Regions from separate parts of the Streptomyces sp. NPDC029836 genome, predicted to be linked through region 1. Evidence: riboswitches for the same ligand, from Rfam matches in the RefSeq annotation. Region 1 holds a riboswitch; the other holds the start of a gene.

Region 1 (5,893 bases):
GTACGGGAAGGCCAGCTCGCGGCTGATGGGCCCCTCGGGGTCCCGGACGCAGCTCTGGAGCCGGGTGCAGCCCGCGGCGCCCTCGGCGAGCTTGACGAAGACGACCGGCGAGAGGGGACGGAAGGTTCCCGTCCCGGCCAGTCGCATCGCGAAGGGACGGAAGGACAGCGCGACCTCGGCCAGGTGGGCCCGGATCCGCGGCAGCCGGTCCGTGTCCACCTCGGTGGGCGGTACGAGGGTGACGTGCGTGGGAATGCCGTGCGCGGCGACGTCCCCGAAGCCCGCGCGCAGCTCCTGGAGTCGGCTGCCGTACGGCTCCGGGACCGCGATCGAAACGCCGAGCGTTGCGGTCCCCACGTCTGTCTCCTCCGTGTGTCTGTGTGCGCGGTGGCGTAACGGTGCGGCCGCCGGTCGGGGCGGTGCGGCACCGCCGGTCCGGCAGTGCTGCCGCCAGTGTGGCGGCAGCACCCCCCCTACCGCCAGGGGCGTCGGTCCGTCAGTGCTTCGCGGGCAGGAAACCGAGGCGGTCGTACGTCTGTGCCAGGGTCTCCGCGGCGACCGCCCGGGCCTTCTCCGCACCCTTGGCCAGCAGGGAATCCAGCGTCTCCGGGTCGTCCAGGTACTCCTGGGTGCGCTGCTTGAACGGTGTGACGAAATCGACCATCACGCCGGCCAGGTCGGTCTTCAGCGCGCCGTACCCCTTGCCCTCGTAGCGGGTCTCCAGGTCGGGGATGCTGTCGCCCGTGAGGGTGGAGTAGATGGTGAGCAGGTTGCTGACGCCCGGCTTCTCCACGGCGTCGAAACGGATCTCCGCCTCGGTGTCCGTGACCGCGCTCTTGATCTTCTTCTCGGTGACCTTGGGCTCGTCGAGGAGGTTGACGAGGCCCTTGGGGGACGACGCCGACTTCGACATCTTGATCGCCGGGTCCTGGAGGTCGTAGATCTTCGCGACCTCCTTGACGATGTGCGCGGCGGGCAGCGTGAAGGTCGGGCCGAAGCGGGTGTTGAAGCGCTCGGCCAGGTCGCGGGTCAGCTCGATGTGCTGGCGCTGGTCCTCGCCGACCGGGACGGCGTTCGCCTGGTAGAGCAGGATGTCGGCGACCTGGAGGATCGGGTACGTGAACAGGCCGACGGTCGCGTTGTTGACGCCGCCCTTGGCGGACTTGTCCTTGAACTGCGTCATCCGGCTCGCCTCGCCGAACCCGGTGATGCAGTTCATGACCCAGCCGAGCTGGGCGTGCTCGGGCACGTGGCTCTGGACGAAGAGCGTGCAGCGCTCGGGGTCCAGGCCGGCCGCGAGGAGCTGGGCGGCGGAGAGGCGGGTGTTCGCGCGGAGGTCCTTCGGATCCTGCGGCATGGTGATCGCGTGGAGGTCGACCACCATGTAGAAGGCGTCGTGCGTCTCCTGCAGGGCGACGTACTGACGGATGGCTCCGAGGTAGTTCCCGAGGTGGAACGAACCGGAGGTGGGCTGGATACCGGAGAGCGCGCGAGGACGATCAGAAGCCATGGCCACATTCTCTCAGGTGCGGGGGCGCGCTCCGGCCCGGCGCCGGCCGGAACCGGTGCGCCGCGACGACGGCCCGTGCGCCGCGGCCCCGACGTGCGGCGGGACCCGGCCGCGTACCGGGCGGTAGCGGGGCGGCCGGATACCGCCCCGGCCGAGCGACCGCTTTGCGCCGCCGGCCGGGGGTCCGCCGTACCGGCCGAGCGACCGCTTCGGACCCCCGGCCGCCCCGTTCCCCGGGCGGGGAACGGGGCGGCCGGCCGGGCCGGCCGGGCCGGCGGACCGCCGGATCGTCAGGCGAGCGGCAGGCCGGGCGCCGGGAAGGCCGCCATCAGGTCCGTGACCTCCGCGCGGATCGCGGCCAGGGCCGCCTCGTCCCCCTTCGCGGCGGCGTCGACCGACCGGGAGATCCAGTCCGCGACCAGCGGCATGTGCTCCGTCGTCAGGCCGCGCGAGGTGAGCGACGGGGTGCCGATGCGGATGCCGGACGGGTCGAACGGCTTGCGCGTGTCGAACGGGACGGTGTTGTAGTTGACCACGATGCCCGCCCGGTCCAGCGCCTTCGCGGCGACCTTGCCGGGGACCTCGCGCGAGGTCAGGTCCATCAGGATCAGGTGGTTGTCCGTACCGCCGGACACCAGGTCGAAGCCCCGGCCCGACAGTTCGGCGGCCAGCGCCTTCGCGTTGGCCACCACCGCGTGGGCGTACGCGGTGAACGACGGCTGGGCGGCCTCGTGCAGGGCCACCGCGATGCCGGCGGTCGTCTGGTTGTGCGGACCGCCCTGCAGACCGGGGAAGACCGCCTTGTCGATGGCCTTGGCGTGCTGCTCGCGGCACATCAGCATCGCGCCGCGCGGACCGCGCAGGGTCTTGTGGGTGGTCGTCGAGATCACGTCGACGTGCGCCGCCGGGGACGGGTGCGCACCGCCCGCGATCAGACCGGCGATGTGGGCGACGTCCGCGACGAGGACGGCGCCCGCCTCCTCGGCGATCGAGGCGAAGGCCGCGAAGTCGATCGTGCGCGGCAGGGCCGTACCGCCACAGAAGATGATCTTCGGGCGTTCGGCGAGGGCCAGCTCGCGCACCGCGTCGTAGTCGATCCGACCGGTCCGCTCGGAGACGCCGTACTGCACGCCACGGAACCAGGAGCCCGTCGCCGAGACGCCCCAGCCGTGGGTGAGGTGCCCGCCCATCGGCAGGGCCATGCCCATGACCGTGTCGCCGGGCTTCGCGAACGCCAGGTAGACGGCCAGGTTCGCCGGGGAGCCCGAGTACGGCTGCACGTTGGCGTGGTCCACGCCGAACAGGCCCTTCGCCCGCTCGACGGCCAGGGCCTCGACGCGGTCGATGTTCTGCTGGCCCTCGTAGTAGCGGCGGCCCGGGTAGCCCTCGCTGTACTTGTTCTGGAGCACCGTGCCGGAGGCTTCGAGCACGGCGGCGGACACGTAGTTCTCACTGGGGATCAGGCGCAGGGTCTCGGCCTGGAGCGTTTCCTCCGCCGCGACGAAGGACGCCAGTTCGGGGTCGGTCGCGAAGAGGGCGGGGTGGCGGCGCGCGTTCATGGCGGCTCCTCCGGGGTCGATGTCGACAACTCGTCCCCGCGAGGCCCAGGCGAGCGGCCCTGTGTGCGGTCGTGCGCGCACGGCTCCCCCGGAGTCCGTTCTCCGTGCGCCAGTCGCCGTGCGTGGCGCCCACCCTAGCGGGCGCGCCACGAGAAAGGTTTCTCCGTCCGGTCCGCGAGCGAGGATGGACAGTGACGCCACCCTCGTCACAGGACCTGACCGACGATCGGAGACCCCGTGTCGACCACTGCTGATGCCATCCGCGCCGCCGACGCGCACAGCGCGCACAATTACCACCCCCTGCCCCTCGTCGTCGCGTCGGCGGAGGGCGCCTGGATGACCGACGTGGAGGGCCGCAGGTACCTCGACATGCTCGCCGGGTACTCGGCGCTCAACTTCGGTCACGGCAACCGCCGGCTGATCGACGCCGCCCGCGCCCAACTGGAGCGGGTCACCCTGACCTCCCGCGCCTTCCACCACGACCGCTTCGCCGACTTCTGTACGGAGCTGGCGGCGCTGTGCGGCAAGGACATGGTGCTGCCGATGAACACCGGCGCCGAGGCCGTGGAGACGGCGGTGAAGACCGCCCGCAAGTGGGGCTACGAGGTCAAGGGCGTGCCGGACGGCCAGGCCAGGATCGTGGTCGCCGCCGACAACTTCCACGGCCGCACGACCACCATCGTGTCCTTCTCCACCGACCACGAGGCCCGCGACCACTTCGGCCCCTACACCCCCGGCTTCGACATCGTCCCGTACGGGGACCTCACGGCGCTGGCGAACGCCGTCACCGAGAACACCGTCGCCGTCCTGCTGGAGCCCGTCCAGGGCGAAGCGGGCGTCCTGGTCCCGCCTACCGGATACCTGCCGGGCGTACGGGAACTGACGCGCGAGCGGAACGTCCTGTTCATCGCGGACGAGATCCAGTCGGGCCTCGGTCGGACCGGGAGGACCTTCGCCTGCGACCACGAGGGGGTCGTCCCCGACGTGTACGTCCTGGGCAAGGCGCTCGGCGGCGGCGTCGTGCCGGTGTCGGCGGTGGTGGCCGACCGGGACGTCCTCGGGGTGTTCCGGCCCGGCGAGCACGGGTCCACCTTCGGCGGGAACCCGCTCGCCTGCGCGGTCGCCCTGGAGGTGGTCGCGATGCTGCGCTCGGGCGAGTACCAGCAACGCGCCGCCGAACTCGGCGACCACCTGCACCGGGAGCTGAACCTGCTGGTCGGCGCGGGCGCGGTGACCGCCGTGCGCGGGCGCGGGCTGTGGGCCGGCGTGGACATCGACCCGGCCCGCGGGACGGGCCGGGAGATCTCCGAGCGGCTGATGGAGCTGGGGGTCCTGGTGAAGGACACCCACGGCTCCACGATCCGCATCGCGCCGCCGCTGGTGATCTCCAAGGAGGACCTGGACTGGGGGCTGGACCAGCTCAGGTCCGTCCTCGCCGGCTGACCGGCCGGCCGGTCGGCGGGCCGGGCGCCCGCCGACCGGTCAGAGGATGACGTGGGGCAGGAAGCGGGCGTACTCGTCCGTGACCGGTCCCGCCGATTCCCGGATGCCGAGCCCCGCCGACTCCTCCTCGACGACCCACGCGCCGAGCACGACGCGGTTGCCGTCGAAGTCGGGCAGCGGCGCGAGCGCCTGGAAGACGTACGTCTCCCCCTCGGTCGGGACGAACGGCTCGCCCCGCCCGCCCGCCTCGTGCAGCGTGACGCCGGCGCCCTCGCGGCCCAGCAGCGGCTTGGCCACGTAGCCGGGACCGCCCGCGTCGGCGAGCTCGCGCGGGCCGTCGAGGTAGGCGGGGAGCAGGTTCGGGTGCTCGGGGAACAGCTCCCACAGGACGGCCAGGAGCGCCTTGTTGGCGAGCAGCATCTTCCACACCGGCTCGATCCAGGCGGTGGTCCCGGAGCCGCCGCCGTGGTCGTAGGTGCCGAGCACCTGCGGGCCGAACTCGTCGGTGGCCAGCCATTCCCACGGGTAGAGCTTGAAGCAGCCGCGAATGAAGCGGAGCTTCTCGTCCACGAAGCGGCCCGCCAGACCGTCCCAGCCGATCTGCTCCACCGACAGGGCGTGCGTGGTCAGTCCGGCCTGTTCGGCGGTCTCCTGGAGGTAGGCGACCGTCATCAGGTCCTCGCCCAGCTCGTCCGTCTCGGAGTGCGCGAAGTGCAGCGGGCCGGGCGGCAGCAGTTCGGCCTGTCGGCGCCAGGCGTCGACGAGCCGCTCGTGGAGGGAGTTCCACTGGTCGGCGCCGGGGAAGCGCTCCTCCATCCAGAACCACTGCGGGCTCGCCGCCTCCACCAGGGAGGTGGGGGTGTCCGCGTTGTACTCCAGCAGCTTGGCGGGGCTGCCGGTGCCGTCGTAGCGCAGGTCGAACCGGCCGTAGAGGGAGGGCTGCTCGGCGCGCCGCCGCCAGGACTCGGTGATGAGCGCGATCAGCTTCGGGTCGGTGAGCCCGAGGTCGGCGAAGCGGTTCCGCTCGACGATGTGCGCGGCCGCGGCCAGGCACATGGCGTGCAGTTCCTCGACGACCCCCTCCAGCGCCTCGACCTCCGGGAGCGTGAAGGAGTAGTACGCGCTCTCGTCCCAGTAGGGGCGCAGGGAGTCGTCCGGGAAGCGGGTGAGGGGGTAGATCAGGCCCTGCTCCTCGACGGTCTTCTGCCAGTCGGGGCGGGGTTCGATGGTGTGGCGTTCCACGGGCTCAGCCGCCGCTGGAGCCGGAGCTCTTGTGGCCGCCGATGCCGCCGCGGGTGACGGCCGACTTGTCGAAGCTGCCGCCGGTCACCTTGCCGGCGCTGACGTGGCCGCCGTAGTAGTACGCGCCGCTGCCGCCGCT
Region 2 (5,893 bases), on a different contig from region 1:
TGCCTGGCGGCCCTGACCGTCCAGTGGCTGCCCGCCCTGGCCAACCTGGCCGGCACCCGGTACGTGGGCGCCGTCCAGGTCGTGGCGACCGTACTGAAGCTGCTGCCCCTGCTGCTGGTCGCCGTCGGCGGGCTGTTCTTCTTCGACCCGGCCAACCTCGGCCCCTTCCGGGCCGGCGACCAGAGCGCCGTCGGCGCGGTCTCCGCCTCCGCCGCGATCCTGCTCTTCAGCTACCTCGGCGTCGAGTCCGCCGCCGTCAGCGCCGGCGAGGTCCGCGATCCGGCCCGCAACGTGGGCCGGGCCACCGTCCTCGGCACCGCGGGCGCCGCCGCCGTGTACCTGCTCGGCACCCTCGCCGTGTTCGGCCTGGTCCCGCACGGCGAGCTGGTCTCCTCACAGGCCCCCTTCAGCGACGCCGTCAACGCCATGTTCGGCGGCACCTGGGGCGGCACGCTCGTCGCCTGCGCCGCGGTGATCTCGATGCTCGGCGCCCTCAACGGCTGGACGCTGCTCAGCGCGCAGACCCCGTACGCGGCCGCCCGGGACGGGCTCTTCCCGAAGGCCTTCGCGGTCGAGCGGCGCGGCGTCCCGGTGGTGGGCGTCCTCGTCACCGTGACCCTGGCCTCCGGCCTCACCGTCTACAACTACACGGCCGGCTCCGAGGGCGTCTTCGAGGTGCTGGTCCTGGTCACCACCTTCACCGCGACCGTCCCGTACCTGCTCTCCACCGCCGCGCAGCTGTACTTCCTGGCCTCGGGGCGGGCCGACGAGGTCGCGCGGGGCCGCCTGGTCCGCGACGCCGTCATGGCCTGCCTGGCCTTCGGCTTCTCCATGTGGCTGGTCGCGGGCTCCGGCTACGCGGCCGTCTACCAGGGCGTCCTGTTCCTCTTCGCGGGCGTCCTCGTGCACGCCCTGATGGCCGCCCGCCGCCGCGCGACCGGCTCCACTCCCTGACCGGGGCCGGACACGACGAAACCCCGGGGATCCGGCGCGGCCCGCGCCGGATCCCCGGGGTTTCGTCGTGCCGTGCACGCCCCGGGGCCGGTGTTCCGGCGTCCCGGGGCTCCCCGACGTCCTAGTCGAGGTAGTCGCGCAGCACCTGCGAACGCGACGGGTGGCGCAGCTTCGACATGGTCTTCGACTCGATCTGACGGATGCGCTCACGGGTGACCCCGTACACGCGACCGATCTCGTCGAGGGTCTTCGGCTGGCCGTCGTTGAGGCCGTAACGCATGGAGACCACGCCCGCCTCGCGCTCGGAGAGCGTCCCCAGGATCGACTGGAGCTGCTCCTGGAGGAAGGTGAACGACACCGCGTCGGCCGGTACGACCGCCTCGGAGTCCTCGATCAGGTCACCGAACTCGCTGTCGCCCTCCTCACCCAGCGGGGTGTGCAGGGAAATCGGCTCACGGCCGTACTTCTGGACCTCGATGACCTTCTCGGGGGTCATGTCGAGTTCCTTGCCCAGCTCCTCCGGAGTGGGCTCCCGGCCGAGGTCCTGGAGCATCTGACGCTGCACGCGGGCGAGCTTGTTGATGATCTCGACCATGTGCACGGGGATGCGGATGGTGCGCGACTGGTCGGCCATGGCACGCGTGATCGCCTGCCGGATCCACCAGGTCGCGTACGTGGAGAACTTGAAGCCCTTGGTGTAGTCGAACTTCTCCACCGCGCGGATCAGACCGACGTTGCCCTCCTGGATCAGGTCCAGGAAGAGCATGCCGCGGCCGGTGTAGCGCTTGGCCAGCGAGACCACGAGACGGAGGTTGGCCTCCAGCAGGTGGTTCTTGGCACGCCGGCCGTCCTCGACGAGGATCTCCAGCTCGCGCTTGAACGCGGGCTTGTGGTCCTCCTCCTCTTCGAGCTTGTACTCGGAGAACAGGCCCGCCTCGATGCGCTTGGCGAGCTCGACCTCCTGCTCGGCGTTGAGGAGCGGCACCTTGCCGATCAGCTTCAGGTAGTCCTTGACGGGGTCGGCGGTGGCACCGGCCACCATGACCGTCTGCGCCGGGGCGTCGTCCTCGTCGTCGTCGGACAGGACGAAGCCCTGGGTGCCGCCGATCTTGGGGGCCTCCTCCTCCGGCTCGTCGGCGAGGTCCTCGGCTGCCCAGTCCTCGCCCACGGCGGCGGGGGTCTCGCCCTCGTCGGAGTCCTTCGCGCCCTTCTTGCCGGCGGCGGTCTTCTTGGTCGCCGTCGCCTTCTTGGCGGCGGTCTTCTTGACCGTGCGCTTCTTGGGCTCGGCGGCGGCCTCGGCCGCCACCTCCTCCTCGGCGCCGGTCGACGAAGCGGATATCGCCGCCGCGGTGGCCGGGACCGCCGTCTTGCGCGCGCCGATGGGGCGCGGCGCGGCGGCCGCCTTCTTGGTCACGGTGCGGGCCGGGGCCGCGGCCGCCTTGCGGGGCTTCTTGGCGGGAGCCTTGGCGGCGGGGGCGGCGCTGACGTGGAGGGCGACGCCCTCCTCGTCCAGGACCTGGTTCAGGCTGCGCAGGACCCGCTTCCACTGGTCCACCGGGATGCGTCCGGCCTCGAAGGCCTGGCGCACGTCGTCACCGTTGATGTGACCCTGCTCGCGGCCGCGCTCGACGAGCGCGACGAGGGCCTCCGATTCGGCGATCTCCGGAGGGAACGTACGGGACGGGCTGAGCGACACAAGGAGCCTCTCGTTGCGAACAGATAAGGGGTGAGCGGGACATCATCGCGCGAACTCGGGAAACAGACCCGAGGGGGGTCTGTATTCCGGGGCCGCGCGAGGACACCTGTCGGTTCATCGCATGCCCGAGTCGATTCGTTACGCGCTGAATTGAGTGACCTGCGCCACGCTGTGGCCGCGCAACCGATCCGGCGAAGATCCGTCCGCTCCGCGAACGCCTTTCCGTAGGCCCTCCTCTCAGTCCGTTTTGCGGGCTTCGATGAGGAAACGGGCGGTATGCGCGACGAACGGGCCCTCGCGTTCGATCCGTTCGTGGAGCTCGCGCAGCCGGTCCCGGTACTGCCCGACCGTGAAGCCGGGCACCATCCAGATCACCTTCCGTAGAAAGTAGATCACGGCTCCGATGTCATGGAACTCCGTCCGCAGTCGTTCGGAACGCAGATCGAGCACTTCCAGGCCCGCCTTCGTGGCGTCGCTCACCGCGTCGTCGGGGTGCCGGCCGCGCCGGACGTGTTCCGGCTGCGGGCCGAGGAAGTACTCGACGAGCTCGAAGACGCTCGCCGGGCCGACCTGCTGGGAGAGGTAGGCGCCACCCGGCGTCAACACCCGGGCGATCTCGTCCCACCAGATGGTCACCGGGTGTCGACTGGTGACCAGCTCGAAGGCCCCGTCGCCGAAGGGCAGCGGAGGTTCGTCGGCGTCCGCGACCACCACCGCGCCCAAGGGGTGCAACAGGCGGGTCGCCTTCTCGATGTTCGGCGGCCACGATTCGGTGGCCGCCATCAGCGGCGGCAGCGGGCCCGATCCGGCGAGCACCTCACCGCCCCCGGTCTGGATGTCCAGAGCGGAGCGCACCCCGGCCAGCCGCTCGCCGAGGAGCCGCTGGTAGCCCCAGGAGGGCCGCTGCTCGGTCGCCCGCCCGTCGAGCCAGGAGAAGTCCCAGCCGTCCACGGACACGGATTCGGCCTCGGCGACGAGATGGTCGAAAGTGCGCGTCATGTCTCGATCGTCCCAGCTCCGGTGCCGGGGAACCAGTGGATAAGTCGACTACAGTGGGCGGCGGGCCGTGACTGGCGTTCGGGTGGATCACCACCGGGGAGCGGCCCGGCGTACTCCGTACGTCGACTGCCGCGCGCCTGGGCGAACCGCGATCCGCAGCGACGTTCAGGAGACCCCATGACGACTGCCACTGCCCAGCTGATGGACGGCACCGCCGTCGCCCGCCGCATCTCGGAGCGGACCGCCGCCCTCGCGGCGAAGATCACCGAGCGCACCGGCACCGCCCCCTGCCTGGCCACCGTGCTCGTCGGCGAGGACCCGGCCTCCGTCACCTACGTACGCATGAAGCAGAACCGTTGCGCCAAGGCCGGCATCACCTCCCGCCACGTGGAACTGCCGGCCGCGACCACCACCGAGGAACTGGTCGCCGCCCTCACCGAGCTCTCGGCGGACCCGCGGATCAGCGGCATCCTGCTGCAGCACCCCGTCCCGGACCACATCGACGAGCGCGCCGCCTTCGAGGCCATCGCCCCCGGCAAGGACGTCGACGGGGTCACCATGCACTCCTTCGCCGCCATGGGCTTCGGGCTGCCCGGCTTCGTCTCCTGCACCCCCGGCGGCATCATGCGCCTGCTGGAGGCCTACGACGTGGACCTCACCGGCAAGCACGCCGTCGTCGTCGGCCGCAGCGCCATCCTCGGCAAGCCGGCCGGCATGCTGCTGCTGGAGCGCAACGCCACGGTCACCTACTGCCACTCCCGCACCGTCGACCTGCCCTCGATCGTGCGGCAGGCGGACGTGCTGGTGGCCGCCGTCGGCAAGGCCGAGTTCATCCGCGGCGAGGACATCAAGCCGGGCGCGGTCGTACTGGACGCCGGCTACAACGCCGGCAACGTCGGCGACGTCCACTTCGAGTCGGCCGCCGCCCGTGCCTCCCTGATCACCCCGGTGCCCGGCGGCGTCGGCCCGATGACCATCGCCGTCCTGCTGGAGCAGACGGTGCAGGCCGCGGCCGCCCAGGCCGGCCTGGACCTCGCGGCACTCTGACCCCACCCCACCCGACCCGGCGCGACGGCGTCCGGCTCGCCGCGGCCGGGGGTGCGGCGCGGGGGCCCGCGGACGTTCCTGACCGTCCGGAGCCGTCTCCGGTCGTCCCCCGGGGGGCCCGGCCGTCCGTGGTGCGTCCCAGGCCCTCCGTGGTCGTCCCCGGTCGTCCCGGGCCGGACGGGTCCGCTCCGCACCCGACCGTCGCGCGCGGCGTTCCGTTCGGGCCGGGCCGGGGCGGGCCGGGGCTGACCTGGGCGTCGGCGCGGCGGGCCGGTTCGGCCCGGAGGCGGTCGGGGGCCGTCCTCGCACACCCGCTCGGCGGCCGTCCGGGGCTGACGGACGGCGGCGGCCGGTTCGCCGGGACCCCGGTCGCGCGGCGCGACGTCGTAGGCGCCGGCCCGCACAGCGGCCCCGGACGGGCGCACGAGGATGGCAGCCCGTCGCCGATGACCGATGCGCGGTGGACCTGCCGGATCCCGACCGGCGACCACCACGTCGGCGGCCCCGTCGTCACACTCCGGGCGACGAACCCGCGCGGGGCACGGCCGTCGGGGTCGGACGAGGCGGCGACATGCCCCGACAACGTCCGTGAGCCGCAAGGGCGTTCGGCGGCTTGGTGTGACGCCGGAACACAGTGGTGACGGTTCCCACCGTCCTGCTAGGAAGAGGCTATGGACACCGAAGACCTCGACCCCATGTACCGCCTGATCGCCGAGCGGGCCTGTGAGCGCGTGATCCTGGAGTTCGTCCGTGAACTCGATCTAGGTCACCCCGGCGACGTGGCCGAGCTCTTCACCGAGGACGGGGTCTGGGAGTGGCCCTTCGACGGTCGAAGGTCCCAGGGACACGAAGCACTCAGGGCCTACTTCGGCTCCCGACCCGCGGACCGGCTCTCGCGCCGCCTGTGCACGAACATCGTGGTCACGCTCACCTCTGCCACCACGGCGAACGCGACCACCTACTTCACGACCTACCGCGTCGACGGGCACACCGGGGCCGGCTACGTGCCGCCGCGGATTCCCACCCAGGTGGGGCACTATGAGGACGCGTTCCGCAGGGTTGACGGCCGTTGGCTGCTCAGCCGCCGATCCCTGTTCCTGTCCTTCGCCGGCCACACAGACCGCCTCGCGCCGCCCGACCAGCCGTAGCGGTCGGACGGAGGGTCGGTCGGCGGCGCGGTCCGGGCCCGCCGGAAAA

What was found. A riboswitch is a leader RNA that binds a small molecule or an ion and turns the genes downstream of it on or off. The one in region 1 is predicted to bind ZMP and ZTP.
Region 2: another riboswitch for ZMP and ZTP. It lies ahead of ACZ4XJ_RS05400 (bifunctional 5,10-methylenetetrahydrofolate dehydrogenase/5,10-methenyltetrahydrofolate cyclohydrolase); the one in region 1 lies ahead of ACZ4XJ_RS16555 (serine hydroxymethyltransferase).

Annotation. Positions count from the first base shown of each region.
Region 1 is NZ_JBVHZI010000005.1:15,728-21,620, reverse strand. Features, by position in the region: gene ACZ4XJ_RS16565 (2'-5' RNA ligase family protein) at 1-357, opposite strand, end outside; gene trpS (tryptophan--tRNA ligase) at 497-1,510, opposite strand; gene ACZ4XJ_RS16555 (serine hydroxymethyltransferase) at 1,801-3,069, opposite strand; ZMP/ZTP riboswitch at 3,106-3,196, opposite strand; gene rocD (ornithine--oxo-acid transaminase) at 3,307-4,512, shown strand; gene ACZ4XJ_RS16545 (glutathionylspermidine synthase family protein) at 4,552-5,754, opposite strand; gene ACZ4XJ_RS16540 (hypothetical protein) at 5,759-5,893, opposite strand, start outside.
Region 2 is NZ_JBVHZI010000001.1:1,170,389-1,176,281, reverse strand. Features, by position in the region: gene ACZ4XJ_RS05415 (amino acid permease) at 1-954, shown strand, start outside; gene ACZ4XJ_RS05410 (RNA polymerase sigma factor) at 1,076-2,650, opposite strand; gene ACZ4XJ_RS05405 (methyltransferase domain-containing protein) at 2,888-3,649, opposite strand; ZMP/ZTP riboswitch at 3,707-3,799, shown strand; gene ACZ4XJ_RS05400 (bifunctional 5,10-methylenetetrahydrofolate dehydrogenase/5,10-methenyltetrahydrofolate cyclohydrolase) at 3,827-4,696, shown strand; gene ACZ4XJ_RS05395 (nuclear transport factor 2 family protein) at 5,368-5,844, shown strand.